Regions from separate parts of the Ruegeria sp. BG10 genome, predicted to be linked through region 1. Evidence: riboswitches for the same ligand, from Rfam matches in the RefSeq annotation. Region 1 holds a riboswitch; each other region holds the start of a gene.
The links. Region 1 has a riboswitch for cobalamin ahead of ACR0D8_RS09435 (CbtB domain-containing protein). Riboswitches for the same ligand answer to the same signal wherever they lie in the genome.

Region 1 (9,558 bases):
AAGGCCTCAAGCCCTTTGGCCGCCGCAACGCCCGGATCGGACATGCGGATCGGAGTGTCCCCCTGATTGCGTTGCGCATCCTTCTGAATACGCTGCAGCATTTTGCCGGTTGCGTTGGTCCGGTTGTCGCCGGTCAGCGCCAGCAGATAGTGAAGATCAGCGAAGATCAGGCACCCGTCCTCGGTTCGTGCGGCGCTGAGATCGGCCAGTTCTTCCCAGCGGTTGCCTACTTCGACGCCTTCCAGTTCAAGCCGCGACAGCAGCGAGGTCGCGTTCGAGATATCGCGGTAATCGTCTGTTTTGTCCTGACGGATATACTGGTCATACAGTTCCATCACCTGATCGATCTGGCCCAGATCCAGATGCATCAGCGCTTTGTGCCACCAGACGTGGTAACGGAAATTGTTGCAATGCGCCCAGGCGTCCTCGCGCCCGGCCAGCCAGTCCAGCCCCATCTGGGCGTTCCCGGTCATCTCGTGCACATGCGCCACAGCATGCAGGCCCCAGGCATCGTCCGACACCATCCACAGTGCCTGACGACCGGCAATCTCGGCCTTTTCATACGCGCCGGTTTCCTCCAGCGCAAAAGAGTGGCATCCCAGCAGATAGCCGCGCCCCGCATGGTCTGGCGCATAGGCAGGCAGAACCCGTTCGATCGATCGCCGCATACCCTGCGCATCGCCCAGCACAAAGCGCGTGGCGTGGCTGAGTTTCATTGCCAGCGTATCCTGCGGATGCGCGCGCAGTATTTCCTCGAACTTCTGGATCGCCTGCGACGGCAGGTCGGCAAGGTAGAGACCCAATGCCTCGACATACAAACGCTCGCGCGGGGATACCGGTTGCCGTTCCATTGCGGCATTGGCCGCAGACAAAGCTTCGACCGCGACCGACATCATTTCGCGCCGCCCCAGCAGGACCATGAACAGGCCCTTGACCGCGTGGCCCAGCGCAAAATCGGGCTCAAGCTCAAGCACGGTAGCCAGATGCTGAGGTGTGATCGCGGCATGCGCCATGAACCCAAGCAGAACACCATCCCACGCCTCGACACTTGCGGGCTGGCTGAGGGTGTTCATTTGTCCAAAAACGTCTTGTTTCATGCGCGGGGTCCAATCCAACTTAGATTTTCTACTATATTCGACTTAGCAGAGACTCCCGCAGGGTCGTATCAGTATCGGCCCTGCTCTCGAATTGGTGAAAACCTGTGTGTGCAAAACGTGAAAAAAATCGCCGATTCAACGGCATGTTTCAGCAACATGCCGCCTAATCAGGCACAGTGTTTCAATCGTCGAACGGGTTGTCGGCGCCAAGAACGGCCACGGTGTCGGCCCCGAAAATGGGAGGCGCCCCACGATATGTTACAGGTGTGCGCGACAGTTTCAGGGGGTTTCCGATCAGCTGGACCGCACCGGGCTGCGCCTGCATCGTGATCTGCATCTGCCGCGCGGCAACCTGATCGGTGGCGAAAACCTGATCCATGGACTGCACCGGACCGACCGGGACCTTGCGGCTTTCAAGCCCGTCAATGACAGCGGCGGTATCCAGCGTCTGCATCGCGGGGCGCAGCACCAAGTTTAGGGCGTCTCGGTGTTCAAGGCGGGCCGGGTTGGTGGCAAATCGCGGGTCATCCGCCAGTTCGGGACGCCCGATAAAGTCGCAGAAGCGCCGGAACTGGCTGTCATTGCCAACCGCCAGAATGACATGGCCATCCGCCGTTTCATAAACCTCGTAGGGTACGATATTGGGGTGCCCGTTGCCGCGCCGCTGGGGCACGTGGCCCGAAGTCAGGTAATTGACGCCTTCGTTGATCAGCCAGGCGACCTGGGCGTCCACCAGCGCCAGATCGATCTGCTGGCCCTCGCCGGTCTGGTCCCGGTGGCGCAGCGCGGCAAGAATGCCCACGGCCGCGTACATTCCGCACATCACATCGGCGATGCCCACGCCCACTTTCATTGGCGCGCCATCCGGGTCACCGGTCAGCGACATGATCCCGCCGTAACCCTGCGCCATCAGATCGTATCCCGGTTTCGCGGCATTGGGTCCGGTCTGGCCGTAGCCCGAGATCGAGCAGTAGACCAGGCTGGGAAATGCCGGCGAAAGGGTCCTATAATCCAGCCCGTATTTCGCAAGCCCGCCGGGTTTGAAGTTTTCGATCAGTATATCGGCGTGCGAGGCCAGACGCCGGATCTCGGCCTGACCTTCCGCGGTCGTGATATCAATGGCGACGGATTTCTTGTTGCGGTTGGCCGACATGAAATAGGCGCTCAGGTCGGACCGGTTGCCTTCGGCATCCGCGACATAGGGCGGGCCCCATTGGCGGGTGTCGTCGCCGCCGGTCGCGGGGTTTTCGATCTTGATGACGCTGGCACCCAGATCGCCCAGCAATTGCGTGCAGGTGGGGCCGGCCAAAATGCGGCTGAGGTCCAGAACCTTGACGCCCTTCAGCGGTCCTTCAGATCCGGCCATCATACCCTCCGCGGTCAATTTCGGCGGCAATCACGGTGAACGTATCGGCTTTCATGGCGTTGTTCAGAGCCGCGCGCAATTCTGTTCGATTGCGAACAGTGTGCCCGTTGCCACCAAATGCGCGGCCGATGGCGGCAAAGTCGTGATGGCCGAAATCCACGCCCATGTTGCCCATCTGGCGCTGGCGCTGTTTCAGCTCGATCAGGGCGAGGCTTGCATCGACAAAGACCAGAAAGATCGTGTTTCCCCCCATCTCGGCAGCGGTCGACAGTTCTCCGGCCACCATCAGGAACCCGGCATCGCCAGAAAAGCTGATGACCGGGCGATCCGGTTCGACCAGCTTCAGGCCAATCGCCATCGGCACCGCGCAACCCATTGTGCACAGGGCCGAGGACTGGATCAGGCCGCGTTCTTCGGTGCAGCCCCACATCTGGCTCAGCAGGATGCGGTGGGCCCCGCTATCGGCGGTGGCCAGAGTATCGGCGGGCAGGGTGGCGCGGGTTTCGGCGATGACGGCGGCCGGACCCCAGTCTTCGTCTGTGGGGAAATCCTGCGCCAATGCCGCCCTGACCTGATCAGGCTCGCCTTTGGGCCATGTCTTTCGGGCCGGGTTGCCCTTGGCGATGGCCTCAAGTGTGGCACCGGTATCGGCCACCAGGTTCAGCCCGGCTTGATGCATATAGTGGTCATTTACCACGGCCGAGATGTCGATGACGCGCTTGTCCTCGGGGTCCCAGATTTCCCGCCAGCCGGGACGCATTTCAATTGGATCATAGCCCAGGCACAACACCAGATCGGATTGTTCGACCAGCGGCACCAGATGTTTGTCTGCCAGAGGTGACAGGCCCGCGCCCCCCAGACACAGGGGATGATCCTCGGGCACGACGCCCTTGGCCTTGTAGGTAGTGACGAAGGGAATGCTGAAATGCTCCAGAAACGCGCGCACGACATTGCGCGAGTCATCATAAAGTACGTCCAGCCCGATGATTGCAAACGGGCGCTCGGCCTCGGCCACCCAGCGGCGGGCCTTTTCGACGCAGTTCCCCTCGGGCGCGACGGCGGCAACCTTGGAACGGCGCCGGCGTTTGACACCGGATACCCGCGTATCCGCAACCGAAATCGGAACGTCGATATGAACCGGGCCGGGGCGGGGCTGGTTGGCCAGTGAAACGGCCTTGTCCGCCACGATATCCGCACCCTGCGCCGTCAATGTGAAGGTTCCCTTGGTGATCGAGCGATAGACCTGCGCATGATCCATAACCTGATGGGTGTAGGTCAGCGCCTCGTCCGCATCGACACATCCGGTCAGCACGATCATCGGCACCCGGTCCTGCAACGCATTGGCAACCACGTTGATCCCGTTCATCGCGCCGGGCCCCAGCGTGGCCACAAGGATGGCGGGCGCGCCGTCGCGGTGATGCACGGCCTCGGCCATGAAACCCGCGGCGTTTTCGTGCTTGGTCAGATGAAAGGTGATACCGGCCTGTTCCAGCGCATTGACCAGCGTCAGCACCTCTCCGCCCGGCATGCCGAAGGCGTGGCGGCACCCGGCCTCGTAAAGTCGTTGGGCCAGAAGGTCAGCCGCGCGGGGGGACAGGTCCTGCATCATGATGCTCCGAAACAATGGTTGCACAGGAGATTGCGGAGGACGCGCCCGGACGCAAGCTGGTTCACGTCAGTGTGACTATTTGACTGCGGATTCCGCCACGGCCTGAAACCTTTCATCCAGTTCTACCGCAATATCGCGCAGGGGTTCGCCGCCCTCTACCGTATAAGGCGCAAACACAAAGCTGGGGGTCTTGTATGACAGGGTTGCGGTGCCGTCGTCGTTTTCAGTGACGTAAAAGCGGATCGGTGCTTCGATCATGGCATTGACCGAGGTTTCTAGAACGCGCACCGCATAATCGTTGTTAAAGGCCCCGATCACCAGATTTCCCGGAATGGTGATGCCGCGCGCAGCGGCGGCCTTGGTCGGCCCGGCCTGCGTGACCACGATCAGCCCGTTTTCCTTTACGGCGGCTTTTGTGTCCGCCACAAGAGCTTCATAGCTTTTGTCAGATGGGAAAACCGCCCATCCGGATAGCGGCTCGTCCGCCCAGACGGGCAGGGCCAGAAAACAGATGAAGCCCCAGAGCGCGCGCATGATGGTGTCTCCCTTGATGTCACAGTTCGATTGATGCCAGAAACCGCCGCACGGCGCACTCACAATCCTGTGCGCAATCGGGATTGCACCGGGCATCGGAAAGCCGCAGTACTGGGGCGGAGCCAAGAAAAGAGGTTTGGTTTGAAACGGATGCGCCTATTGATCTGCAACAGTTGCGCCGGCACGCGTGACCGCGCGGCCGAGCTCAAATCGGTGCATTCCGCGCTGGACGCGGCGGGACTGGGGGAGCGCGTAGAGGTTGCCGAGCACGCCTGTTTCAGCAGTTGCACGGAACCAACCGCGCTGGCGCTGCAATCTGCAGAGCGGGCATCTTACGTGTTCTCAGGGGTCAATGTCGTTGCGGATGCGAAGGATATTGCAGCGACCTGCAAAACCTATCTGGACAGCCCTGGCGGCTGGATCGAAGACGCCCGGCCATGCGGGCGGCTTCGGATGTGTTTGCGTGCGCGAATACCGGCGCTTTAGTCGACCTGCACGGTTACGGCCGAACTGACCGGCACATTATCGACCATCAGCGGGCTGTGGCTGTTGGCGTTCAGCGAGACTGAGACCTCGACCTCTCCCTTCGGCAGATCGGGAATGTGCATCCAGTTGCCGTAGAGACGGGCCAGTTTCACCCCGTCGATGTAAACATGCGCGTGGCCTTCGCCGGGTTTGTCGGCGGTCGACGCGTTTTCCGGCGAGAACCGGAAGTTCTGCGGCATGACGTGAAGGTTCCACCCGGCCATCGGATCTTGCGTCAGGGCAATCGCAACGCTGGGCGCATCCGGCCCCGCCGCAAGGTTAACGGCGGTCGAGTGGTCATGGGCCATAGCCTCGGCATGTGCGCCGCCGTGGTGCGCGGGGTCGCCATGATCGTGGCCGTCAAAAGTGACGCCGTTGGCCGCGGCCAGAACGAATCCGGCACCACCGCCGAACACCAGACCGATTGCAAAAAGGGCAAGTGAGCGTGCCATCTTTCATTTCCTTGAAGACAAAAAGAAACACACCGGGCGGGACCCGGTGTGTTTTGATGTTCGATAATCAGGCCGTCGCTTCGACGCGCTTGCCTTCGCTCTGCCAGAAATACCCGGCAAACGCACCGACCAGAACCCAGGCCACCAGACCGATGCCAAAGGCACGCGCGGCAAATAGGGCGCCGATCTCGGTCGGGACCGGCCCGGTGAAAACTTCCGGTTCGGGCGCACCGATCAGGTGCGGGGCCAGCAGCAGGGCCGCGGCGATGGCGTAGCTGATCAGGTTGCCGCCAAAGGCGATCAGCCAAAGGGCGACGAGCGCGGCTGCAACGGTTGCAAACCACCAGACCTGCCGAGCATAGACGTCGGCCGCGGCTACGCCGGGTACCTCGGGCGCAAGCGTGAAACCGGGGGCAAGATGGAATGCAATAAACCCGGCCAGACCCCACAGAACGCCGGTGCGGCCATCAATCCTGTGTCCCTGACCTTCGGCCACCGACATCAGCGCGACCATCACCAGCGCATAGCCGGTATAGGTCAGCATGGTGAAGATGACGCTCAGCGCGTCACGGGTCAGTTCCGAGAACATACCCGGCAATTCGGGATGGGCGGAAACGGCCTCGGCCCCGAAATGCACCAGTTCACCGGACTCATAAAGCTCGGCGTGCAGCAAAACAGGTTGCACAAAGACCAACTGCAGCAAGGCGGCTATCAGCCCCGCTGCAGCACCAGCGAACAACGCGCTGGTCAGAATACGACTGAACATGGTCTCAGTGGCAGGGGAAGCCGGTCGCGTGACGCACGTCATGAGCCGCATCATGCAGCGCCGCGGCCTGAACGTGACCGGTCAGCGTGATGATACCCAGACCCAGAACCACTGCGAACATGACCGGAACGAAGCCTGTGCGCGCGGCGGATGCTGTTTTTGTTTGTGTTGCCATCATTTGTTCTCCTCTGCCGCCGCACCCGACGGCCGGTGTTTCGTTTTTCGCCTGGCAGGTCTCCTGGCTTGCGGGTCGGTGCCTCTGTTCGCCTTCCCCCTGAAATCAGGAGTGGCTGGTTGAACAGGGGCTCTCCGCTTACAGTCGCGGGGGCGGCTCTGGATTTGACTGCCGGGGCAGCCGCACCAAATTCCCTCTTAGCATCCGGATGTCTCCGGCAGGACCAGACGTTTCCATTTAGCCGTTATGGCGGCGGTGGCGCAATCGTCATTTGCGACCTTTTTGGTCAGTTCCCGCGCTTTTTCAGCAAATAGATATCCATGATCCATCCGTGATCGGATCTCGACCGCGCCCGGGTTTCCAGAATCTGTCCGGCGACCTCGGCCAGCGGGCCTTGGATCAGGATTTCCTCCTGCATGCCCACATAGGCGCCCCACCAGATGTCATAATCCGCCATGTCCAGGTTCTGAAACGAGCATTCGCCATCCAGCATCACAGCCACTTTCGAGGTGCCAACCGGCCAGCCTTCGTCGCGGATGCGGCGGCCTGTCGTGACAATATAGGGCGCGCCTAGATCGTTGATCGGAATCGCATGCGCCGCGGTCAGCGCCTGCAGGGCGGTAATGCCGGGGATCACGCGTGTTTTGGGCTGCGGCTTCAGCCGTGCCGCGATTCGAAGGGAACTGTCATACAGCGACGGGTCGCCCCAGATCAGCAGGGCGACATGACGGGCCTGCGGGTGGTCCGCGATGGCCGCCTGCCAGCGCAGGGCAATCGCATCGTGCCATTCGTCCACGCCGCGCAGATAGCCATCGTCCGAGCGGCGTTTGGGAATGTCGAAATATTCGATCCTGGGCGGCGTATCTGTTACCTCGGCAATGATCTTTTCCCGCAGCCCGGCCAGATCGGCTTTGTTCTCGCCCTTGCGCGGGATCAGGATCAGATCCGCGGACTGGATGGCTTTCGCGCCCTGAAAGGTCACGTGGTCGGGATTGCCGGTGCCGATGCCGATCAGGGTCAGGTCAAACATCGTCAAACTCTGCCAGCGGACCGTAGAGGATCAAGGCCGGGGCCGTACCGACTTCGGCGCTCAGCTTGTCTGACAGCGCCCCAACGGTCGCGCGATGCAGTGTCTGATCGGGGGTCGAGACGGATTCGGCCATCAGCGCGGGCGTCTCCAGCGGCAGGCCATGGGAGTGCAGCGCCGCGACCAGCAAAGGAAACGTGCGTTTGCCCATGAATACCACGGTCGTCGCATCCGGATCTGCCAGAGCGGGCAGATTCAGGTCTTCGGGCAGTTTGCCGCTGACATCATGGCCGGTCACGAACTGCACCCGCCGCGCTGTCAGCCGGCGGGTCAGCGGGATGCCCGCCGCAGCCGCTGCGGCCACAGCCGACGGGATGCCAGGGATGATCTCATACGCGATGTCGGCCGCGCGCAAGGCCACCAGTTCTTCCTCAAGCCGCCCGAACAATCCGCCATCGCCGGACTTCAACCGAACTACGCGGGCACCGGTTCTGGCGTAATCCACCAAAAGTCGGCTGACGTGGTCCTGCTTGGGCGAGGGCCGTCCGGCGCGCTTACCCACACCCACCAGATCGGCGTCGTCGCGCGCATGGCTCAGGATCGGTCCGCTGCTGAGGTCGTCAAACAGCACCGCATCGGCCTTCTGCATCCGATCCACGGCCTTGAGCGTCAGCAATTCCGGGTCACCGGGGCCCGAACCGATGAACGAGACGAAACCGCTCATGCCGAGGCCTCGGCGATCAGGTGAAAAAATGTGCCGGTGACATTGCCGCGCACCGATCCGGTTTGCGGCCCCTCGGCCCCTTCTGCGTCAAACACGCGCGCCAGCGGGGCGTCCGGTTGCTCGACGATCGAGGAATAGTGGAACTCATGCCCGCGCAGGGCAGTATCCGTCGGGTATCCGGGCATTGGCGCCAGCAACTGCGCCCTGCGATAGCCAAGGTTGAACTTGCGCTTTTCGTAAGATGTCACCAGACCCAGAAGCCCGGCCATCTGGTGCCGAACGCCGTTTTTGTCAATCAGCGCTTGCCCCAGGGTCATATAACCTCCGCATTCGCCATGCACCGGCTTGGTTTCGGCATGTTTGAGCAATCCGGTAAGGAATGTCCCAGCAGAGGCCAGCGTGCCAGCGTGCAACTCGGGGTATCCGCCTGGCAACCAGACCAGATCGGCATCCGCCGCCGGGGCTTCGTCGGCCAGGGGTGAAAACGGCAGAATTTCCGCCCCTGCAGCGCGCCACCCTTCCAGCAAATGCGGATAGGTGAACGAAAACGCCGCATCCCGCGCCAACGCGATTCGCTGGGCCGGTGGCCGCGGCAGCGCGGCTGACGATGGCCCATTGGGGCCTGAGGAGGCCGCCTGTTTGATCGCCTCCAGATCCACGTGTTCACGCAGAAACGCCGCATAGCCAACAATCGCGCTTTCCAGATCGGGGTGTTCGACCGCCTGGATCAAACCCAAATGGCGTTCAGGCAGGGTAAGGTCTCCGCGACGCGGTAGCACGCCCAGAACCGGCAGCCCCGCGCGTTCCATCCCCAGCCGGGTCAGGCGTTCGTGCCGGGGGCTGGCGCAGCGATTCAGGATCACGCCGGCAAAGGGCAGGTCGGGGTTGTACATCCGGAACCCCAGCGCCGTGGCCGCCGCCGATTGCGCCTGACCACCCACATCCAGCACCAGAACCACCGGCCAGCCCATGCGCAAGGCGGTCTCGGCGCTGGACCCGTGGCCCAGTTCGCCGGGTTTGGCGACACCGTCGAACAGGCCCATGGAGCCTTCGGCGACAACGATATCGGCGCGTTCGGCCTGCGCCGAAATGGCGTTCAGCAGGGAATCTCCCATCGCCCAACTGTCCAGATTGAACGAGGCGCGCCCGGCCGCCGCAAGGTGAAAGGCCGGGTCGATATAGTCCGGGCCGCTCTTGAACGGCTGCACGGTCAGGCCGTCCTCGGCAAGGGCCCGCAGCAGGCCCAGCATAACCGTAGTTTTTCCGGTGCCCGAAGATGGCGC
Region 2 (9,558 bases), on a different contig from region 1:
AAAGAACTTGAGGAATACGACCCCCTGGTGATTGGCGAGGACGATGCCGGGTTTCTGCAGGTTCGCCTGACCCTCTGACGGGTTGTCTTTCCCCGGATCATTGCCTATATCAAGCCCTGAGAGGTTGGCGCGGGCGAGCGCCTCGCCAACCTGGTCAGGTCCGGAAGGAAGCAGCCACAACGAGCCCCGCTTGGGTCGATGTCCAACCTCTCACTTTGAACCCATGCCGAAGGAGGGCTTTTATGATTGTAGTAATTTCCCTTCGGGCAGCGCGGTTCTGAAACGCAAACATTCCGTCACTGCCTGAACTCGTACCCGGCAGATGCGCGATTGCCATCTGTGCGGTTCGCTGTACCTGAACACAGGCAGATCAATGACCCTTAGTTTTTCGGACCTCGGATGGTCCTCTCACTTTGCCGCGCAGACCGCGGCGGAATGCCCCTTTGACCCTTATCGCATTACAGCCGTTCACCGCGACCGGTTGATTGGCCTGAACCCGCAAGGAGAAGCGCCGCTGTTGACGCCGGACAAAAGCACCGGTGCTTTTGCGGTGGGCGACTGGGTGCTCGCTGATGAGCAAATGCGCGTTCTTCACCTTCTCGATCGCCGCAGCCTGTTGCAGCGCCGGGCGGCTGGAACAGGTGCCCAGACGCAGCTGATCGCGGCGAATGTCGACGTGCTTTTTATTGTCAGTTCGTGCAACGCTGACTTCAGCCTGCCCCGGCTGGAGCGTTATCTGGCGCTGGCTCATCAGTCCGGATGCTATCCGGTTGTGCTGCTGACCAAGGCAGACAGGTGCGACGATCCCCGAGATTATGAAATACAGGCCCAATCTGTGGCACCGTTTCTGACCGTTCTGACGATCAACGCGCTGGACGCGGCAGCGGTGGATCAGGTTCTGGCCTGGTGCCCCGCCGGACAGACGGGTGCGCTGGTCGGATCGTCCGGCGTAGGCAAAACGACGCTGGCCAACGCAATGACCGGTGATGATGCCGCGACAGCGGGCATCCGGGAAGATGACGCCCGCGGCCGTCACACCACCACGGCGCGCGCGCTGCACCGGATGCGAAACGGCGGATGGCTGATCGACACGCCGGGGATGCGGGCCCTGCGCCTGCTGGACGCGCAGGATGGTGTGGATGAAGTGTTTTCCGACATTCTTGACCTGGCGGACCAGTGCCGGTTTTCCGATTGCCAGCATATTTCGGAACCCGGCTGCGCGGTACAAGAGGCTATAGAGGCCGAAACGCTTGATCAACAACGGCTGGAGCGGTGGCGCAAGTTGCGGCGCGAGGATGCGCGGAATTCGGAAACCGTGGCGCAATCCCGGGCGCGCGACAAGGCTTTCGGGAAAATGGTGCGGTCCGTGATGCAGGACAGGAAATCCCGAAAAAGGTTCTGACCTTCGGGGCGCCGGGTTCCGGCGCCCTACTCGATCAGCTGCGGCCAGACGGCTGCGCTGCGGCGGGCAAAAGCGCCGATGTGACCGACTTCGGACAGGCCGAATTCAGCTGGGGACAACTGGTGTCGGCGCGCATTCGGCCCATAGAGATCGGCCAGCCGCCAGACAGCCTCGGGCGGAACCACATCGTCATCCTCAAAGGTGAACAGATCAACGGGCGTGTTCGATTGCGCCCAACGGGCTTCGGGCAAGGTCGCACCAATCTCGGGCAGGTAGTTGGTGGGTGCGGTGCACCACCTGCGCCATTGCCAATAGACGCTGGCAGGCAGGTCTGCCCCGAATCCCACCGCCTTGCCGGGCAGGTAGCCCAGATACTTCACCGCCAACGGCACGTGACCGTACCAAAACAGCATTGCCAGCGCGCGATAGGGCCAGGGGTGATCCGAAACCGTCACCGCACCGGAACAGACGCAGATCATGCGGTCGATCTGGTCAATATCCGGCTGAACCGGCCCCAGCATCCCGCCAACGGAATGACCAATGCTCCATTGCTGCGCATCCGGGAACCTGCGCCGCATCTCGGCCCGGGCGGCAGGCATGTCGGTCAAAGCCCAGTCCGCCATCGTTGCCTGCGCCTTGTTCAACGGTCCGCGCAGCGAATGGCCAAAATCGCGGTAATCGTAGGTCAGGCAGGCCATGCCCTGTTCGGCCGCCAGCCAATGAGCAAAATGCTTGTAATAGTCCCGCGGCACGCCCGTCGCGCCATGGATGACGACCGCCACACTGGGTTCGGCCACCGGCAGGTACAACCGCGCCGACAGCATGGCCGGGCCAGCGGGAAACTGAAAATCCTCGGTCAACACAGCTTGCGAGTTGTCTAACATGGTGCCCTCATCCACGATCTGAACCGTTCAGTTCAGCAAATTCAGTCGGCATCTTTTCCCCCGGCGAGTCAAGACCGATCAAGGATGACCCTGCGTCCGCCTGATCCCTGGCACAGCCCGCTTGACTCGACCCGCCGGCACCCGCTAGCGATGACGTGATGGTTCTCGTCCCCGGTCACGGGGCGGGATGAAAAGGGAACACGGTGCGGTTCTGCCCGGACAACCGGTACGGACCAAGGCCGCGACTGCCCCCGCAACTGTAAGCGGTGAGCAATGCCGGAACACCACTGGCCGAAAGGCTGGGAAGGTCGGCAAAGCGATGACCCGCAAGTCAGGAGACCTGCCATCGAACCGAAACCGAAACTCGGGCGGGGTGTCCGGGACAGGCCGTCAGCACGCTGTCATTCCTGACCCACGCCCCCCGTCCCACGCGCGGAGGGCGCAACATGATGTGGAAGACAAAAACGCACGAATACACCGCAACCGTGTGTCAGCGAACCGGCCAGACCTGCCCGGCGCTGGCCCGCATGGCCCGGGCCATTGCGCAAGCGATGGAAAGTGCCGCACCAGCGACGACGCCGGATTTTGAGATCGAAGGCAGCAGCGAACTGACCCACTGCGCGCAAGGCTGCAACGCCCGGTTCCGGGCGCGGGCAAAACAAATCAGGGTGTTCTGCGACACAGATGCCGACACCCCGATCGAAACGTTGGATGACTACGCCGAGATGATGTTCGGCACCGCAGTTCCTGCGCTTCCTGCGGCACTCATGGCCAACCCGCCCTGCGCCATGCTCGAAGTGTCGGCACTGGCACCGCGACCGGTCGCCCAAACCGCCGGGCAGATCGCGCTCTGAGGCCGGGCCGGAATCAAGGCAGGGCTGCCTGCGCGGCCCAGTCCAACTGGCCATCCGTTTCGACGGCACAAGGCCGCACGGCGCGCAGGCGTTTCAATGCGGTTTCGGGGGGTTCGCCCATTTCGACCATGATGCGCAAAGCAATCATGCCGGACCGGCCGCATCCGCCGCGGCAATGCGCCAGAACCCTGCCGCCGCGGGACAGAATCTGTTTGACGGATGCGCCGACCTCTTCCCACAACATCTGGGTTCGCAATGTCGGCGCACCGAAATCTTCAACCGGCAAATGCACCCATCTTATCGCTTGGTCCCGCAGGTCCCGACCAAATCCGCCGGCTCCGCCCTGCGCCATTTCGCGTTCGGTTGTCATGGAGATCACCAGATCGGGCCGCCATTCGCGGATCATCTCAAGATCGCGCGCATAGGTTCCGTCGCGCCCCGGCATCTGCGTCAGCGCAACCAATCCGTTTTCCACCGGCAAGGCATGGATAGCGAACCGAGGCATAAGACGCGTCCTTTCCGGAAAACCGTTCTTTCAACAACTTCCGCACTTCTATGACGCGCAAGCCGCATTGCAAACCGAATTTCGCAAGCGCGCTGTGGACGCGGGCGGCGGGGGTCACTACGCTGCATCCCTGAACCGAATCCGACAGAGCAGACATGACCGACACGCCCAGCCCCGCCTATCAGGTTCTCGCCCGCAAGTACCGCCCCGAAACCTTTGCCGATCTGGTGGGACAGGACGCAATGGTGCGCACGCTGAAAAACGCGTTCGAAGCGGACCGGATCGCGCAGGCCTTCATCATGACCGGCATTCGCGGCACTGGTAAGACCACCACCGCGCGGATCATCGCCAAAGGCATGAACTGCATCGGCCCCGATGGCGAAGGCGGTCCCACGACCGAACCCTGCGGGCAGTGCGAGCACTGCGTGGCGATCATGGAGGGCCGCCATGTCGACGTGATGGAGATGGACGCCGCCAGCCGGACCGGTGTGAACGATATCCGCGAGATCATCGACAGTGTCCGCTATCGCGCCGCCAGCGCGCGCTACAAGATCTACATCATCGACGAAGTTCACATGCTGTCGACCAGTGCGTTCAACGCGCTGCTCAAAACCCTGGAAGAACCGCCGGAACATGTGAAGTTCATTTTCGCGACAACGGAAATCCGCAAGGTTCCGGTGACGGTTTTGTCCCGGTGTCAGCGGTTTGACCTGCGCCGGATCGAACCCGAAGACATGATCGGATTGCTCAGCAAGATCGCCGCGGCGGAAAACGCCCAGATCGCGGATGACGCCTTGGCGCTGATCACCCGCGCTGCGGAAGGCTCGGCGCGGGATGCAACCTCGCTGCTGGATCAGGCGATCTCGCACGGGGCCGGGGAAACCAGCGCTGATCAGGTGCGGGCGATGCTGGGACTTGCGGATCGGGGTCGGGTGCTGGACCTGATGGACATGATCCTGCGCGGGGACGCCGCCGGAGCCCTGACGGAACTGAGCGGGCAATATGCCGAAGGCGCGGATCCGCTGGCTGTGCTGCGCGATCTGGCCGAGATCACACATTGGGTGTCCGTGGTGAAGATCACGCCCGATGCCGCCGAAGACCCGACCGTTTCGCCGGACGAACGCGCGCGCGGTCAGCAGATGGCCGGGGCGCTTCCCATGCGCGTTCTGACCCGGATGTGGCAGATGTTGCTGAAGGCGCTTGAGGAGGTCTCGGCCGCGCCCAACGCCATGATGGCGGCTGAAATGGCGGTCATTCGCCTGACCCATGTGGCCGATCTGCCCAGCCCCGAGGAACTGATCAAACGGTTGCAGGACACGCCGCCGCCTGCGCCAAACGGCGGGCCCGGCGGAGGTATTGCAGTGCCGACGCAGGCCCCCACGCAGACGGTTTCAGCCGCCTATATGCCAGCCCAGCGCGGGCCTGCCGGGGCACCAACAGCAGCGCTGGCGCAGGAGGTTCAGAGCGCGCTGGCGCGCTATCCGACATTTGACCACGTCGTCGAACTGATCCGTTCGAACCGGGACGTCAAACTGCTGGTCGAGGTTGAAAACGGAGTTCGCCTTGTCTCCTACCAGCCGGGGCGGATCGAATTTACACCGACGGTTAACGCGCCGACCGATCTGGCCCAAAGGCTGGGTTCGGCGCTGCAGCGTTGGACAGGAAACCGATGGGCCGTGTCAATCGTCGCCGACGGAGAGGCCGCGACCATCGCCGAGGTTCGGGATGCCGCCGATCTGGCGCTCAGGGCGCAGGCGGAAGCGCACCCTCTGGTGCAGGCCGTACTGACACAGTTTCCCAAGGCCCGCATAAAGCGGATCGAAACGCCGGAACAACGCGCCGCCAAGGTCGAAACCGAAGCGCTGCCCGAGGTCGAAGACGAATGGGACCCGTTCGAGGAAGACTGACGCCAGCCTGCCCAAATCCCGGAACACTCCCGCGCCCGCCACGGGCCATCGGCTGACGCCGATACCCCTGAGCGGCCTTGGGCCCGGCAGCGCGGGCAAAGCCCGCGCTGCCGGGCCCAACGGGAGGAAAGGTGTTGCCAAAGACCTTGACGACAGGCGGGAGCAGTCTGGCCCCTTGTGCCGCGTGGACACCGCCCGTATTTAGGCGGCAAACCGATTTGCAGGAGAAATAAGATGCTCAAAGGACTCGGCGGTCTGGGCGACATGGCCAAGATGATGAAATCCGCGCAGGATTTGCAGACCAAAATGACGGATATGCAGGAACAGCTGAACACCATCATGGTTGTCGGCGAATCCGGTGCCGGGCTGGTCAAGGCCACCGCAACCGCAAAAGGCGAACTGAAAGGTCTGGACATCGACCCGTCGATCTTCAACGGCGACGACAAGGAAGTGGTCGAGGACCTGATCCTGGCCGCCATCAAGGACGCGCAGACCAAAGCGGCCGAGCGCTCTCAGGCAGAGATGGCCAAGCTGACCGAAAGCATGGGCCTGCCCGCAGACATCAAGCTGCCGTTCTGATAGACACTCCTGACGGAATACCGGCCGGGCACCCTTGCCCGGCCCTTTTGCAGGAGCACGCGCGGTGAGTTCGAACAGCGACATCGACAATCTGATCGACCTGATGGCCAAGCTGCCGGGCCTCGGCCCCCGCTCGGCCCGCCGCGCGGTACTGCACCTAATCCGCAAACGCGCCTTGTTGCTGACGCCTCTGGCTGACGCGATGCAGCAGGTGGCCGCCACCGCCCGCGAATGCCTGAACTGCGGCAATGTAGGTACCACCGATATCTGTGACATCTGCGACAACGAAGGCCGCGCGACCGGCGAGTTATGCGTGGTCGAGGATGTGGCCGACCTGTGGGCGATGGAGCGGGCGGGGGTTTTCAAAGGCCGCTACCACGTACTGGGCGGCACCCTTTCCGCACTGGACGGGGTTGGCCCGGACGTGTTGCGTATCCCGCGGCTCAAGGACCGGGTGATGGCCGAGCGCATCACCGAAGTCATTCTGGCGCTGAACGCCACGGTCGACGGCCAGACCACCGCCCATTACATCGCGGATCAGCTGGAGGGGCAGGTGCGACTGACCTCGCTCGCGCAGGGCGTGCCGATCGGCGGCGAGCTGGATTATCTGGATGACGGGACAATTTCGGCGGCGCTGAGGGCGCGGAAGGACGTTTAGGTCGGGGTTTCCGCAGGTCTGAGAACTCGCCAAGGGCGACCAGCAGCCATGAAGGAACCAGTTCCGGCTCAGTGCAACTCCTGCCGTGACAGGAAAACGTCCGCCCATCTGCGGTCGGTGCCCGAGAGATATTCCATGCAATCCGATGGGTTTGTTTGCTGCAACCGCTTGTTGCGGCTGCCCATAAGGTAGACGTAGTCGAATGCCTCAAGCACAGCGCGGAACGCCTGCGGATCGAACGCGGGTTTGGGAATGCGCCAGCCTTCGAAAATGGCCGGATCGACGCGCTGCCAGAACTGTTCTGGCAGTTCGGCCATCAGAACTTCGTCCAGCCCCTGCGTATCGGATTTCAAGATCAGACGTCGCTTGGCCGCGTCTGGTCCCATGCATTCATCCAGAAATTCCTGAGATATTTTCTGATCGGCGCGGTTGTCGCCTGATGATCGCGCCCTTCGACCGCGTTTGCGTTGAACGAGAAATTCCCGCCATTCACGCTGTCGGTGAAAAAGGCCAGTTCCCCGTCGGTTCTGCCAAGACCGAAGCTATGCACCGTTGCTGTGGGGAACGCGTTGAGATTTCGCCTGAGATGTTCGACGTTTTCGGGGCTTGGCTCAAAGCAAGAGGCAGAACGGACCCTGGGGTAATTGATCATCACCTGACGGGAAAACAGGCCGACATTCGCGCCCACGTCGATCAGATGATAGGCGTTCGCAGGACAGGCCTGAGCAATGAACCGGGTTTCACCGAAATGCCATTCTTCATGCCGCGCGATATGCGGGAAGATCGACCCGTCGGTGCGCAGCGAAATCTCGTTGCCTGCTTCGAACTGGCCGCAAAGGGGACTGTCCTCTGACAGACGCAACTGAACCGAAGCGCATGTGCGGCGCAAAAACCGTATCTGTTGTCGATTCATGGACCAGCCTGCTTTTTTCGTCCTTGTAAGCGCCGAAAGCTCACTAGGCCTTGTTTAGCGCTTTCTGGCCAGCACAGGAGCACTAAGTGCGTCTTCAAAACCGCGCCAGTACGATGTGAGGATTTTGAAGGGAGCGCGAAAAGTGTATTCCGCCAAATCGCACAGGGAGTGTTTCGATCCCGCACCTGATCGCAAGTGCCGTAAGGTTCACGGTTTTCTGATCCTCTCCGCTCTTCCATTTCAACGAATCCGCATCTAAACCCCCAGCAAATTCAACGGGTTTCCGCCGCGCTCGGTCGCCGTCCCGGATGAAAAACTGGCAGGCTTTCCTAATGGCAAACTACTCGTTTATCGGCTATTCGCCCGACGTCATTTCATTCTCCGGTAATACGGTCACGCTCTCGGCGTCTTTCGATCCGGGTTCGGACCGTCGTGTGTTCAACGTGACGGATGACCCCGGCGGCACCACCGCGGCGGGGCAACCCGACACCGGGACCACGTTTGACGGGGACCAGTTCCGAAACGAGCAGGGCGAGGATTTAACCCAGACCGGCGTTGTCACCAGCCTTGACGGGACAACGCAGATCGCCAGCGGCCCCATCTATCTGGAGGAACAATACGTTCTGACCGATCCCCAGGGCGGAACCATTGACCTCTACAGGGTGGAAATTGATGGTCCCGGCTTTTTCGGAACAAATGTCGGATACATCACCTCCGAACCGCTGGAACCCGGCACGGTCTACACCTTTGCAATCCAGAACGTCATTGGCATCACGGCCCCCGACACCTCGGACCCCGATGCGCTTGTGGATGTGCCGTGCTTCGTAAAGGGAACCTGCATCCGAACCCCTCGCGGAGATGTGCCGATCGAAGAGCTTGAGGTCGGCGATCTGGTGCAGATGCCCGATGGAAGGGTTTGCCCGATCCGGTGGATTGGCTGCAAAACCGTCCAAACCGATGACGACAGCGCAAGGCGGCTGAACCCGGTCAGGATCGCGCAAGGGGCATTGTCGCTGAACGTACCTGCGGCAGACCTGTTGGTTTCGCCCAATCATCGCGTGCTGATCTCTCGCCCGGAAAACGAGCTTCTGTTTGGCGCATTCTCGGTACTTGTGCCCGCCAAACACCTCGTCACCATGGCCGGCGTGACGCAGGACACGCGCCCTCGGGAAGTGACCTACTACCACTTTCTGTTCGACGGGCACGAGATCGTCATTTCAAACGGTGCGGAAAGCGAAAGCCTGCATCCCGGTGACATCGCGCTCAGCAGCGTCGGGCAGGACGCGCGCGATGATATACTGTCGTTGTTTCCCGAGTTGCGTCACGCACCTGCTGCCCGCTCCAAACCCGTGGCCGCGCGTGTCTTGCGCAAATTCGAGGCCGGGCTTCTCGTCTCGGCCTGACCGAAACAGCGCCACCGTCAGGGCGCAGGCGTAGGAGTGCGGACAAAGCCTGACCGCGCATATCGGATCAACTCGGGTATTTTGTCGGAAAAATCCAGTGGAAAAAGACCTTTGGCGCGCCTCAAAGTCGCGGTAACGTGGATCGCAACCCACAGGAAACACAGCTTTTGGTTCGTATCATGACCCGCTTTTTCACGCTGATCTTCGCGTTATCCACCGCCACCTCCGCCTGGTCACAGGACCTGATCGACAAAGGCTTTGCCGAAGGCTGGAACATCATGATGGACCCGGCGCTGGGCAACGGGTGCCTGATCCAGACGATCTATCAGGATCTGTCGGTGGTGCGGCTGGGCTATGACGCGCTGAACAATCGCGGCTATTTCACGGTCTTCAACAAGGCCTGGGGCCAGATTGAGCCGGGCAAAAGCTATCCCATCCGGTTCGAGTTGGATG
Region 3 (9,558 bases), on a different contig from region 1:
GGCCCCGGTTTTCAGATCGACGCGGTGCACCGAGCCGCCTTTGTAGTTTGGCCGTATTGGCGCCGGTACCGTGATCTTGTCGGGGCCAAACGGAACAAAGCTGTAAACACCGCCATTGTTACAGACATAAGCCGCCCCGTCCGGGCCTATGGCGACGCCGTTGGGTCCGCCTGGTATCTCTGCCACAACACTGACCTGCCCGTCGGGCGTTAGGCGCGCCAGAGTTTCTTCCTTGATATCGACAAACAGCACCGATCCGTCGTTCATCGCAACCGGGCCTTCGGGGAACCCCAGCCCGCTGCACATCTCTTTCAGTTCCAATGCCATCCCGTCGCTCCCTGATCGCGTCGCGGTTCCGGTCCTTTCGACCGCCCGCTGGTTCTTGTGTCGCCAACAAATGCTACGGCACTGTGACGGGAAAACACTGGCCGTAACTGTGAGACAATACAAGCTTTTGGCACAACGCCGTCCGGCAGCAATCGCGAGGTCCCTGACGTGACCGCCTGTGCGCGCTGCCGCTGGGTGCCCCCTATCGCTGTGTTTTGGCCGTTCTGAACAGCAACAGAAATACGAAAACCGATCCGATGGATGTTGTGACGATCCCGACCAGCAGTTCCTGCGGCGCAAGAAGCAACCTGCTGAGGATGTCCGATCCGGTCAGCAAAGCTGCCCCCACGATCGCTGCGGTGGGCAGAAGCGGGCCATGCAAGGGGCCAGCAATCCCCCGGGCGATATGGGGCACCATCAGGCCCACAAAGCCGATGACCCCGGCCACCGAGACAAATACGGCGGTCGCCAATGCAGCGACGAAGAACATGCTAAATCGCAGGCTGCGAACGGGCACGCCCAGTGTCGCGGCGGTCAGGTCCCCGGTCAGCAACGCATCCAGCCACCGGCTGCGATACAGCGAAAAGCTGAGGATCAGGAGCAGGCCGACACAGACCAGCGGGAAGGTCTCCCACCTTGCCAGCCCCAACCCACCAAGCATCCAGAAAATGACCGAGTGCGCAGCCCGGCTGTCGCCCGCGAAGATCAGATAGTTGGTGAGGGCCGAAAACAGGAATGAGACCGCAAGTCCCGCAAGGATAAGTTTTTCCGGCGCGCTGATGCGCAACCCGTGAACCAGCGCCAGCACAATGCCTGACGCCACAAGACCCCCGCAAAACGCAGCCAGTGGAAGGGTCCAGAAGCCCAGAATATCCCCGGTCTCCGTGATGACAAACACGGCACCTGCGGCTGCACCCGAAGACAAGCCAAACAGGAACGGATCGGCCAGATCGTTGCGCGTCGTGGTTTGCAGAACCACACCGACAATTCCCAGCCCGGCGCCAATCACAGCGGCGAACAGGGCTCGTGGCAGGCGCAATTCGAACACGATCCGGTGCAGCGGAGACATGTCACCGTCGATCAGGCCGGTCCCCAGCAAAACCGCCGTAACCGTGTCGGAAATCGGAATCGACGTGGTGCCGTAAATGGTCGAAACCAGCAAAAGGGCGGTCAAAATGACCGCCCCCAGCGATAGCGTCAGGGCCAATCGGCCCATTTCAGTTCAGACCCGGATTCATGGCCTGCGCCATTTTCGAGATTGCCTTGATATTTGCCGGTCCGGGGGTCAGTTCCTCGTACCGCAGGCCGATCCAGCGCTCATTCTTGACCGCGTCGGTCTGGGACATCACCGGGTGTTCCTGAAGGAATTTGAACGTGTCCGCGGCCCCGTTGCCGGTCTGGTAGTCCAGCAGCACCAGAAATTCGGGGTTCGCCGCCGCTACAGCCTCCCACGAGGTGCGACCCCAGCTTGTATCCATGTCATGCGTGACGTTCTCGCCCCCGGCGGCGGCGATCATCGCGTCGGGGATAGCGAACTTGCCGGCGGTAAAGGGCGCGTCCGCCGGGCCGTCCAGCAGAAAGACGCGGGGTTTCGGCAGATCGGTGGTTTGCGCCTCGATCGCGGTCAGTTTTTCTTTCCAACCCGAAACCAGCGCCTCGGCCTTGTCCTCGACATGCATGACCTTGCCCAGCCGCAGAACATCGTCGAACAACAGATCCATGCTCGCCTCTGGCCGCGTCTTGTCCAGATGCACGCAGCTTTCGGTCAGGACCATTGTCTTGATGCCGAAAGGTTCAAGCGTATCCGGGGTCACATCGCCGCCCGGCTTCATGCCGTAATACCAACCCGCAAAAAACAGATCCGGCTGGGCCGCGACGAGGGTTTCGACGGTCGGGTATTTCGGTGCCAGCTCGGGGATGTCACCGCGCAGCGTGTCAAACTCGGGGCTGGTCTTGTACCAGCCGGTGATCCCGGTCAGGCCCACGATCTTGTCCTGCAGGCCCAACGCAAAGGCCATGTCGGTCATGTTCATGTCATGTACGACCAGACGCTCGGGCTGAGTTTCGAACACCAGCGGCTCGCCGCAGTTGTCGACGGTCACCTCATGAGCGGCGGCACCACCTGCCATGACTGTGGCCAGTGCCACGGACCAGATGTGTTTCATTGCAGAAATGCTCCTCGGGTTAGGTTGAAACAGTTGTTTTTCGGATATCCAGCGCCGGGATCACGCGACCGTCGTGGTGAAAGCACAGATAGTCGACGCCGAACGTGTCGCGGACCCGGTCGGGTGTCAGCACTTCGGCCACCGGCCCAAAACCGGTAAGGCGCGTCGATTTCATCAACGCGACATGGGTGGCGAATTCTGGGATCATCACCAGATCGTGGACGATCATCACCACGGTGATGCCCAGTTCCGCGACCAACGACAGCATCCGCCCTTTTACGTCCGGATCCAGGTGGTTGGTGGGTTCGTCCAGAAACAGCAGCGAGGGGTTCTGCGCCAGCGCCCGCGCGATATGCGCGCGCTGTCGCTCACCGCCTGACAGCATCGCCATCCGTTTGTCGGACAACCTGCCCAGCCCGGTCATGTGCAGAATCCGTTCAAGCTCAGCAGCATGCGCCTTGGTCGAGCGATCCGCGCGGATGGGAATCTGACCCAGGGCGACGTAATCCCGCAACAACAGCCGCCCATCCGGCATTTCCTGCTGGCTAACTACAGCTATCATGCGGGCGCGCTCGGTGGCGGCCATCTGTTTCAGGCTTCGCCCCCTGACCAGCACGTCGCCCAGTACAAGATCCGCCGCGCCGCACAAAAGGTTCAGCAACGTGGTTTTCCCTGCCCCGTTCGGCCCGGCAATTGCCAGATTGGCCCCGTCGTCCAGTTCAAATGACGCGCCTTGCAGCAGAACATCACCGTTCAGCGCGAAATATTCGAGGTCGCGCGCAACTAGAAAGGCAGAGGTCGTCATGAAGGTTCCACCAATTCAATTCGCGGTATTCGGGAAAGTGTTTTTGTGAACAGCGGGCGCGGTCGGTCGGTGGCATTGGTCCACCCATCGGCGCTGTTCCGGTACTGGTGCGCGAACTCGGCCAGCGCCTCAGCTTCGGGAAGGCTCCGAATGCCACCGAAGAGATACTTCGCTTTGCCCGCCGCCTGAAATCCGACGGTCGTTGGCTGCGCACAGCCCGCCATGCAATCGACGGTACGGATTGCAAAGCCCGAAGGCAGTCTGACGGACAGGACGTTGCGTAGCGCATCGACCGTCATTGTGCCCTGACAGGTCGCACAAATCAGAAGAACATGATCAGAAGATTTTGGCATTGCCCGCTCCGCTTGATCGCAAGCGCGGACAGAAGGTGCCGGATCTGTAAACACGCAACAGACGTGTCATCAAAGCCTCCTTCCAGGACGCCCCGCCCCGGGTTGGTTGAACATATGATGGCAGGTCTCCTGACTTGCGGGTCGATGCTCGGCCATCCTTCCCGGCCCAGAGGGCCAGTGGGTGTTTGGCGTCGCTCACCGCTTACAGTTGCGGGGGCAGTTACGGAATTGGCGCCGACAGGCAAACCGCACCGTATTCCCTTTTCATCCCTTGGGCGCACCATCGGGAACCATCCGGGGTTTGAGTGCATGAATTCCGGGAATGCGTCAATACGGAATTGAACCGCAGGAACGCGGGCCCGGCGCCCTTTGAGCGGATCAGGCCCGGCACGACGCACGGCTTCACTGCTGTGTACTTGAACCTGACTTAACCGACTTGCCGCCGCCCCCTTGTTTGGCGGGTTCAGTCACCGTCGCGGGTGCGTGAATGGCAACGCCTGCCATCACAAGAACCACCCCCAGCACATCAGCCGGATCAGGAATTTGCCGCAGGACCACGACACCGATGATTGCCGCCGACGCCGGCAGCAAGGCGAGCAACAGAGCAAAGCTGGCACGCGGCAGACGTGCCATGGCAAGCTGATCACAGACATAGGGAATGACCGAGGAGCAAAGCCCGACCCCTATCCCGGCCAGCACAAGCAAGGGTGCACCGAAGGCTTCAAGCGCCTGCAAAACCCCGATCGGGAACACAAAAAGGAACGCAACCGACATCGCAGCGCCGAGGCTCTCAACCCCGCCAGAGGCTCCGCCCTGCGAAATCCGGTGCCCCAGGATGACATAAAGAACAAAAAGCGCGCCGTTCAGAACCGCCCAGAACAAACCAACAAGGTCCGTGTCTCGCAGGGAACCGTCCGCCGCAAACAGTGCCGGCACGTCGATCAAAAGCGCCACCCCTGCGACCACACAACTGAACGCGATAACATTGCGCCCCGTGCGAAGCCCCCACAGCGCAATGCCGACTGTCCCGGTAAATTCGATTGCAGCCACCAGCGCAATCGGCAGCCGATCCAGCGCAAGGTAGAAGGCACAGTTCATCACTGCCAGACACAGGCCGAGCGCGACCAGCAGACACCTCTGTGATTTGGTCGCCATCCTGAATGTGCGCCACGGCTTGGTCATCGGCGCGAATATCAACGCGGCCGAAGTGATGCGAAACCACGCCACGCCAAGCACGCCGACAGCCGGGAACAGAAGCACCGCGAAGGCCGGGCCGAGGTAATGAAAAACAGCTGATACGCCGAACCAGATTTGGGGCGGGAAAGCTTCCGAAATGCGCGACATGGTGCGGGACGCTCTGGCCCGGTGCACAGGGTTTGAGGCTTGATCCGTCATATCACCATGATGCAAGGTGATCCGGGCAAGGTATATGGAGATCGGGAATGTCCTTGGATAAAAATGGACCTGAAACGAAGGCACGCGGTGGCTTTTCCCTTCGATCCAAAGAGCCCATCTTGGACCGTATCGATGCCGCTATTCTGCGTGAGCTCTGCGCGGACGCGCGCATTCCCCGGGCGGAACTGTCCCGCCGTGTCGGACTGTCCGCCCCCAGCGTTGCAGACCGGGTGCGTCGCCTGGAGGACACGGGCATCATCACGGGCTACGGCGCGCGGATCAATCCGGCCCGGCTCGGATATGGGCTGACACTCCTGATACGGGCACGGCCGCTGCCGGGCGCGATGCAGGACATGGTTCAGGCCATTCGGGACACTCCGCAGATCGTCTCGTGCGACCGCGTATCGGGTGAGGACTGTTTTGTCGCCCGCGCCCATGTCCGCGACGTTGCAGAAATGGAAGCCGTCATCGACCGGATCGTTCCCTTCGGTGCGACCAATTCCTCAATCGTGCAATCCTCACCCGTCGAGGAGCGGTTGGTAGAGCTGTGATGCGGCGGGGAACAACGGCCATCTTCAGGGTAATCCCGCGATATTCGGCGGCACCCGTGCGGGTCTGGCTGGAGAATAATGGTGAGTTGTAACCGAACCTCAGCTCAGCATTCTGGCGGACACGTCTTCCAGCAGATCGTGCAAATCGAATTCTTCGCCCTTTTCCGCAAGCCCCTGGTCGCGCAGGATGAACGACAGACCGTGAACGAAACTCCACAACAGGAACCCACGGCGGCGTACCTCATCAGTGATTCCCGGCTCACCCAGACATTTTGCGACTTCGGACAGCAGGATACCAAAGCTTTGTTGGCCGCCTTCCTCCAGCCGTGGATCGGCGATCCGGTCGGTGAACCCGCCGAATTTCAGACAGAAAATCCCCGGCTCGCGCAGCGCGAATGAGACGTATTCCATACCGATCGCGGTAATGCGCTCGGGTGACCCTTCGGGAATTCCTTCCAGTGCGGCAAGCATGTTCTCGCGGTGCCTGGCCATGCCCTCCAGAACGGTAGTAACAAGCATTTCCTTCTTATCGCTGAAGTGTTTATAGGGCGCGGCGGTCGAGACACCGGCCAGCCGGCACGCATCCGAAACCGAAAACCTGTCCGGTCCCTTCTCCTCGACCAACTGCCGCGTGGCTTCGATCAGCGCGGCGCGAAGATCACCGTGATGATAGGATTTTTTTCCTACCGATGGGTGCCGCGATCCATCATCGGACTTATGAATTTTTTGTGTGCTCGTCATGGTTAAAGATGTGGCAGATCACGTTCCCCTTGTCAAAGTAAGCAGCGCTAACATATGTTAGAGATGCTAACTTGCTGAGGTTGCCAAATGCCGGATCGAGAAAAGAACCGTTCCTCGCGAACCAAGAGAAGCCTGTTTTCCAGCGTTTTTCGCGTAGGTTTGCGGTTGGGGGTGACAGCCAGTGTGTTTGCTGTTGCGGCAGCTGCCGTCTATTTCGGGGCCTCGGAACTTTCGCGCAGGGCCGAAGCCGTTCCTGCGCCTGACGCAGCGGCCGTGACCCCGGTTTCCGTGACGCCGATCAGGCAGGAAGACGCCTATGTCGTCGATCGGGTGTTCATCGGTCAGGTTGAACCGCAGCGCGCTGCCGATATTTCCTTCGAACTGAATGGCACGCTCGAAGAAATTCTGGTGGACGAAGGTGACGAGGTTGCGCGGGGCCAGCGGCTGGCCACACTGGATATCGTCCTGCTCGAAGTTGAACAGGACCGGCTGACCGCTTCGCGGGACGCCATTGCGGCGCAGCTGGGTTTTGCCAGAAAGACGGTCGAGCGAAACGCCGGACTTATTGAACAGGGCTTTACGAGCCAGGCGCGTCTGGACGAGGCTGTGGCACGGCAAGACGAATTGCTTTCGCGGATGGGGGAGCTTGACGCCGCCTTGCGTGACGTGACTGTGAGGATCGAAAAGTCCGGGATCAAGGCTCCGTTCGCAGGCCGGATTACCGCCCGCCATGTCGATGGCGGGGAAACCTTGCAGCCCGGTGATCTGGTGCTGGGGATGGTCGAAATCGTATCTCCGCAGGTTCGGATCGGAATTCCGCTGGATGTGGACCCGGCACTTTTGTCCGATGTCGAGGTTGAAATCGCCGGTACCCGCCACCCGGCCCGTCTGGCGACGTTGCGACCCGATATCGATCCGCTGACACGGACACGAACCGCGCTTTTTGATCTGATTGGGGGCGTTGACGTAGCCTTTGGGCAGACCGCGCGCGTCCACATCGGCGAACCGGTGGAAAGCACCGGGACCTGGGTCCCGACGACCGCGCTGAAAGAAGGCGCGCGCGGGCAATGGACGCTGCTGGTTGCTGACGCAGACAAGACGGTGCGGGTGGCAAGTGTCGAAGTGCTGCACGCACAGAACGACCGTGTTTTCGTCCGCGGTGAATTTCCCGACGGAACTGTCCTGATAGATCAGGGTCCTCAGCGCGTAACCGTTGGTCAGCGGGTTGCATTCGGGACGGATGGGTAACGGAGCAGGCCAATGGAAACGCTCACTTTTCGCCACCCACGGCTTGTCGCGCTAATCGTACTGGTTCTGGTATCCGCGGGGCTTTCGTCGTTCCTGTCGCTTGGACGGCAGGAAGACCCGACAATCACCAACCTCTTTGCGACTGTGACCACCCAATATCCCGGCGCTGACCCGGAGAGGGTCGAAGCCCTTGTCACAGCCGAAATCGAAGAAGAGCTTCGCAAGATCGCCGAAGTTGACGAAATCAGTTCCGTGTCGCGATCCGGTGTCTCGGTCGTATCGGTCGAATTGCTGGAAACGCTCGACGAAACGACCATCGAACAAGTCTGGGCCGAGGCCCGGGATGCTGTGGGTGACGCGAGCCGGAAATTTCCGGCCGGCGTTCTGCCGCCCGAGTTCGACGCCGAAGGCATTTCCGCCTATTCGGCCGTTATCGCGGTAGCAGCGGAAAACCCGGATTACCCCGTGACGCTGCTGTCGCGCCATGCCGAAGCTCTGGGTGACAGGCTGCGCGCCATCCCCGCCACCCGTGCGGTGGATTACTTTGGACAGCCGGAAGAAGAAGTTCTGGTCAGCGTCGATATGGACAGGGCCGCTGCGCTGGGGCTCGGGGCTGCCGAGATATCGCAGCGGATCGTCGAGGCGGACGGCAAGATCCAGTCAGGGCGGCTGCAATCCGACGTTGACCTGACCATCAACATCAGCGGAGAAATCGAAACGCTGGACCGGATCCGGAACATCGTGTTGCGCGAAAGCCGCGAAGGTGCAGTGGTCTTGCTGGGTGACCTGGCCAGCGTGGATCGGGGCCCCCGCGACCCGCAGTCCTCGATAGCCTTCGCCAACGGCATGCCCGCCGTACTGGTCGGTGTCCTGGCGCAGGACGGCGTGCAGATCGACCGCTGGACCGGTTATCTGCGTGACGAGCTTGAAAGCGGGGCCGCGTCGGTTCCCCTTGGCGTGCAGGAGATACTGCTTTTCGATCAAAGCCAGTACACGACGGATCGCCTGACCGAGGTCGGGATCAACATGGCAATCGGTGTTGCTCTGGTCGTGGCTGTTCTGTTCGTAACGCTGGGTGTTCGCGCTGCCGCCATCGTTGCACTGGTTTTGCCGGTCGTTTCGTTGGCGACGCTGGCGACGATGAACATGATCGGCCTGCCCATTCACCAGATGTCGGTGACCGGCCTGATCGTGGCACTGGGATTGCTTGTTGACGCCGCAATTGTGATGACCGACGAAATTCGCCGCCGGTTGCAGGCAGGCATGGCGCGTGTCGATGCCGTGCGGGACGCGGTGCGCCGTCTGACGGCGCCGCTTTTGGCATCCACTGTCACGACGGCACTGGCCTTTATGCCGATGATCCTGCTGCCCGGTCCCGCCGGGGATTTCGTCGGCGCGATCGCCATCGCCGTTGTTCTGATGCTTGTGTGGTCCCTGATCGTCGCGCTGACAGTCACGCCTGCGGTTGCAGGTTGGATGCTGTCAAACAAACCGGATGCAGGAATGCTGAGCCGGGGCATCACGATCCCGGCTCTGGCCCGGCTATTTGAGGCCTCCATCCGGCTTTCCGTCGCCAACCCGCTGCGGTCCATCGCACTGGCGCTGGTGTTGCCGGTCTTGGGATTTGCGGCCTTCCCGACCCTGACCGCGCAGTTCTTTCCGGGCGTGGATCGCAACCAGTTCTACATCGAAGTGGATATGCCCGGCGGAACGTCAATCGCAACCACCACCCGCACTACCCGCAGGATCGACGATATTCTGCTGGCCGATATCGGCGTTCGCAGCGTCTATTGGACCGTCGGCGAATCCGGTCCGGCCTTCTACTACAACATTGTCGGCAAACGCGCGCGCGAGCCCGGGTTCGCACAGGCCATGATCACGACGGAAACCGCTGAGGACGCCGCGCGCCTCGTTGGCACCCTGCAGGCCCGTCTCGACATCGAATTCCCCGATGCCCAGATCATTGTGCGCAA

Region 2: it holds a riboswitch for cobalamin, as region 1 does, so the genes downstream of both, ACR0D8_RS19330 (hypothetical protein) here and ACR0D8_RS09435 (CbtB domain-containing protein) in region 1, are expected to answer to the same signal.
Region 3: it holds a riboswitch for cobalamin, as region 1 does, so the genes downstream of both, ACR0D8_RS22090 (DUF1636 family protein) here and ACR0D8_RS09435 (CbtB domain-containing protein) in region 1, are expected to answer to the same signal.

Annotation. Positions count from the first base shown of each region.
Region 1 covers NZ_JBQFTI010000001.1:1,901,157-1,910,714, reverse strand. Annotated here, with positions in the region: gene ACR0D8_RS09470 (tetratricopeptide repeat protein) at 1-1,097, opposite strand, end outside; gene ACR0D8_RS09465 (CaiB/BaiF CoA transferase family protein) at 1,279-2,463, opposite strand; gene ACR0D8_RS09460 (thiamine pyrophosphate-binding protein) at 2,450-4,069, opposite strand; gene ACR0D8_RS09455 (DUF302 domain-containing protein) at 4,148-4,606, opposite strand; gene ACR0D8_RS09450 (DUF1636 family protein) at 4,757-5,092, shown strand; gene ACR0D8_RS09445 (hypothetical protein) at 5,089-5,583, opposite strand; gene ACR0D8_RS09440 (CbtA family protein) at 5,651-6,349, opposite strand; gene ACR0D8_RS09435 (CbtB domain-containing protein) at 6,354-6,524, opposite strand; cobalamin riboswitch at 6,561-6,767, opposite strand; gene cobF (precorrin-6A synthase (deacetylating)) at 6,811-7,554, opposite strand; gene cobA (uroporphyrinogen-III C-methyltransferase) at 7,547-8,275, opposite strand; gene ACR0D8_RS09420 (cobyrinic acid a,c-diamide synthase CobB) at 8,272-9,558, opposite strand, start outside.
Region 2 covers NZ_JBQFTI010000006.1:144,475-154,032, reverse strand. Annotated here, with positions in the region: gene ACR0D8_RS19350 (5'-nucleotidase C-terminal domain-containing protein) at 1-78, shown strand, start outside; RNA gene ffs (signal recognition particle sRNA small type) at 118-216, shown strand; gene rsgA (ribosome small subunit-dependent GTPase A) at 374-1,402, shown strand; gene ACR0D8_RS19335 (alpha/beta hydrolase family protein) at 1,429-2,286, opposite strand; cobalamin riboswitch at 2,429-2,648, shown strand; gene ACR0D8_RS19330 (hypothetical protein) at 2,733-3,140, shown strand; gene ACR0D8_RS19325 (protein-tyrosine phosphatase family protein) at 3,154-3,645, opposite strand; gene ACR0D8_RS19320 (DNA polymerase III subunit gamma/tau) at 3,801-5,552, shown strand; gene ACR0D8_RS19315 (YbaB/EbfC family nucleoid-associated protein) at 5,787-6,131, shown strand; gene recR (recombination mediator RecR) at 6,196-6,789, shown strand; gene ACR0D8_RS19305 (hypothetical protein) at 6,858-7,175, opposite strand; gene ACR0D8_RS19300 (FkbM family methyltransferase) at 7,145-7,702, opposite strand; gene ACR0D8_RS19295 (Hint domain-containing protein) at 8,035-9,105, shown strand; gene ACR0D8_RS19290 (hypothetical protein) at 9,285-9,558, shown strand, end outside.
Region 3 covers NZ_JBQFTI010000011.1:18,243-27,800, forward strand. Annotated here, with positions in the region: gene ACR0D8_RS22070 (SMP-30/gluconolactonase/LRE family protein) at 1-327, opposite strand, end outside; gene ACR0D8_RS22075 (FecCD family ABC transporter permease) at 530-1,543, opposite strand; gene ACR0D8_RS22080 (ABC transporter substrate-binding protein) at 1,545-2,492, opposite strand; gene ACR0D8_RS22085 (ABC transporter ATP-binding protein) at 2,512-3,297, opposite strand; gene ACR0D8_RS22090 (DUF1636 family protein) at 3,294-3,650, opposite strand; cobalamin riboswitch at 3,753-3,960, opposite strand; gene ACR0D8_RS22095 (EamA family transporter) at 4,053-4,994, opposite strand; gene ACR0D8_RS22100 (Lrp/AsnC family transcriptional regulator) at 5,165-5,596, shown strand; gene ACR0D8_RS22105 (TetR/AcrR family transcriptional regulator) at 5,696-6,337, opposite strand; gene ACR0D8_RS22110 (efflux RND transporter periplasmic adaptor subunit) at 6,521-7,585, shown strand; gene ACR0D8_RS22115 (efflux RND transporter permease subunit) at 7,598-9,558, shown strand, end outside.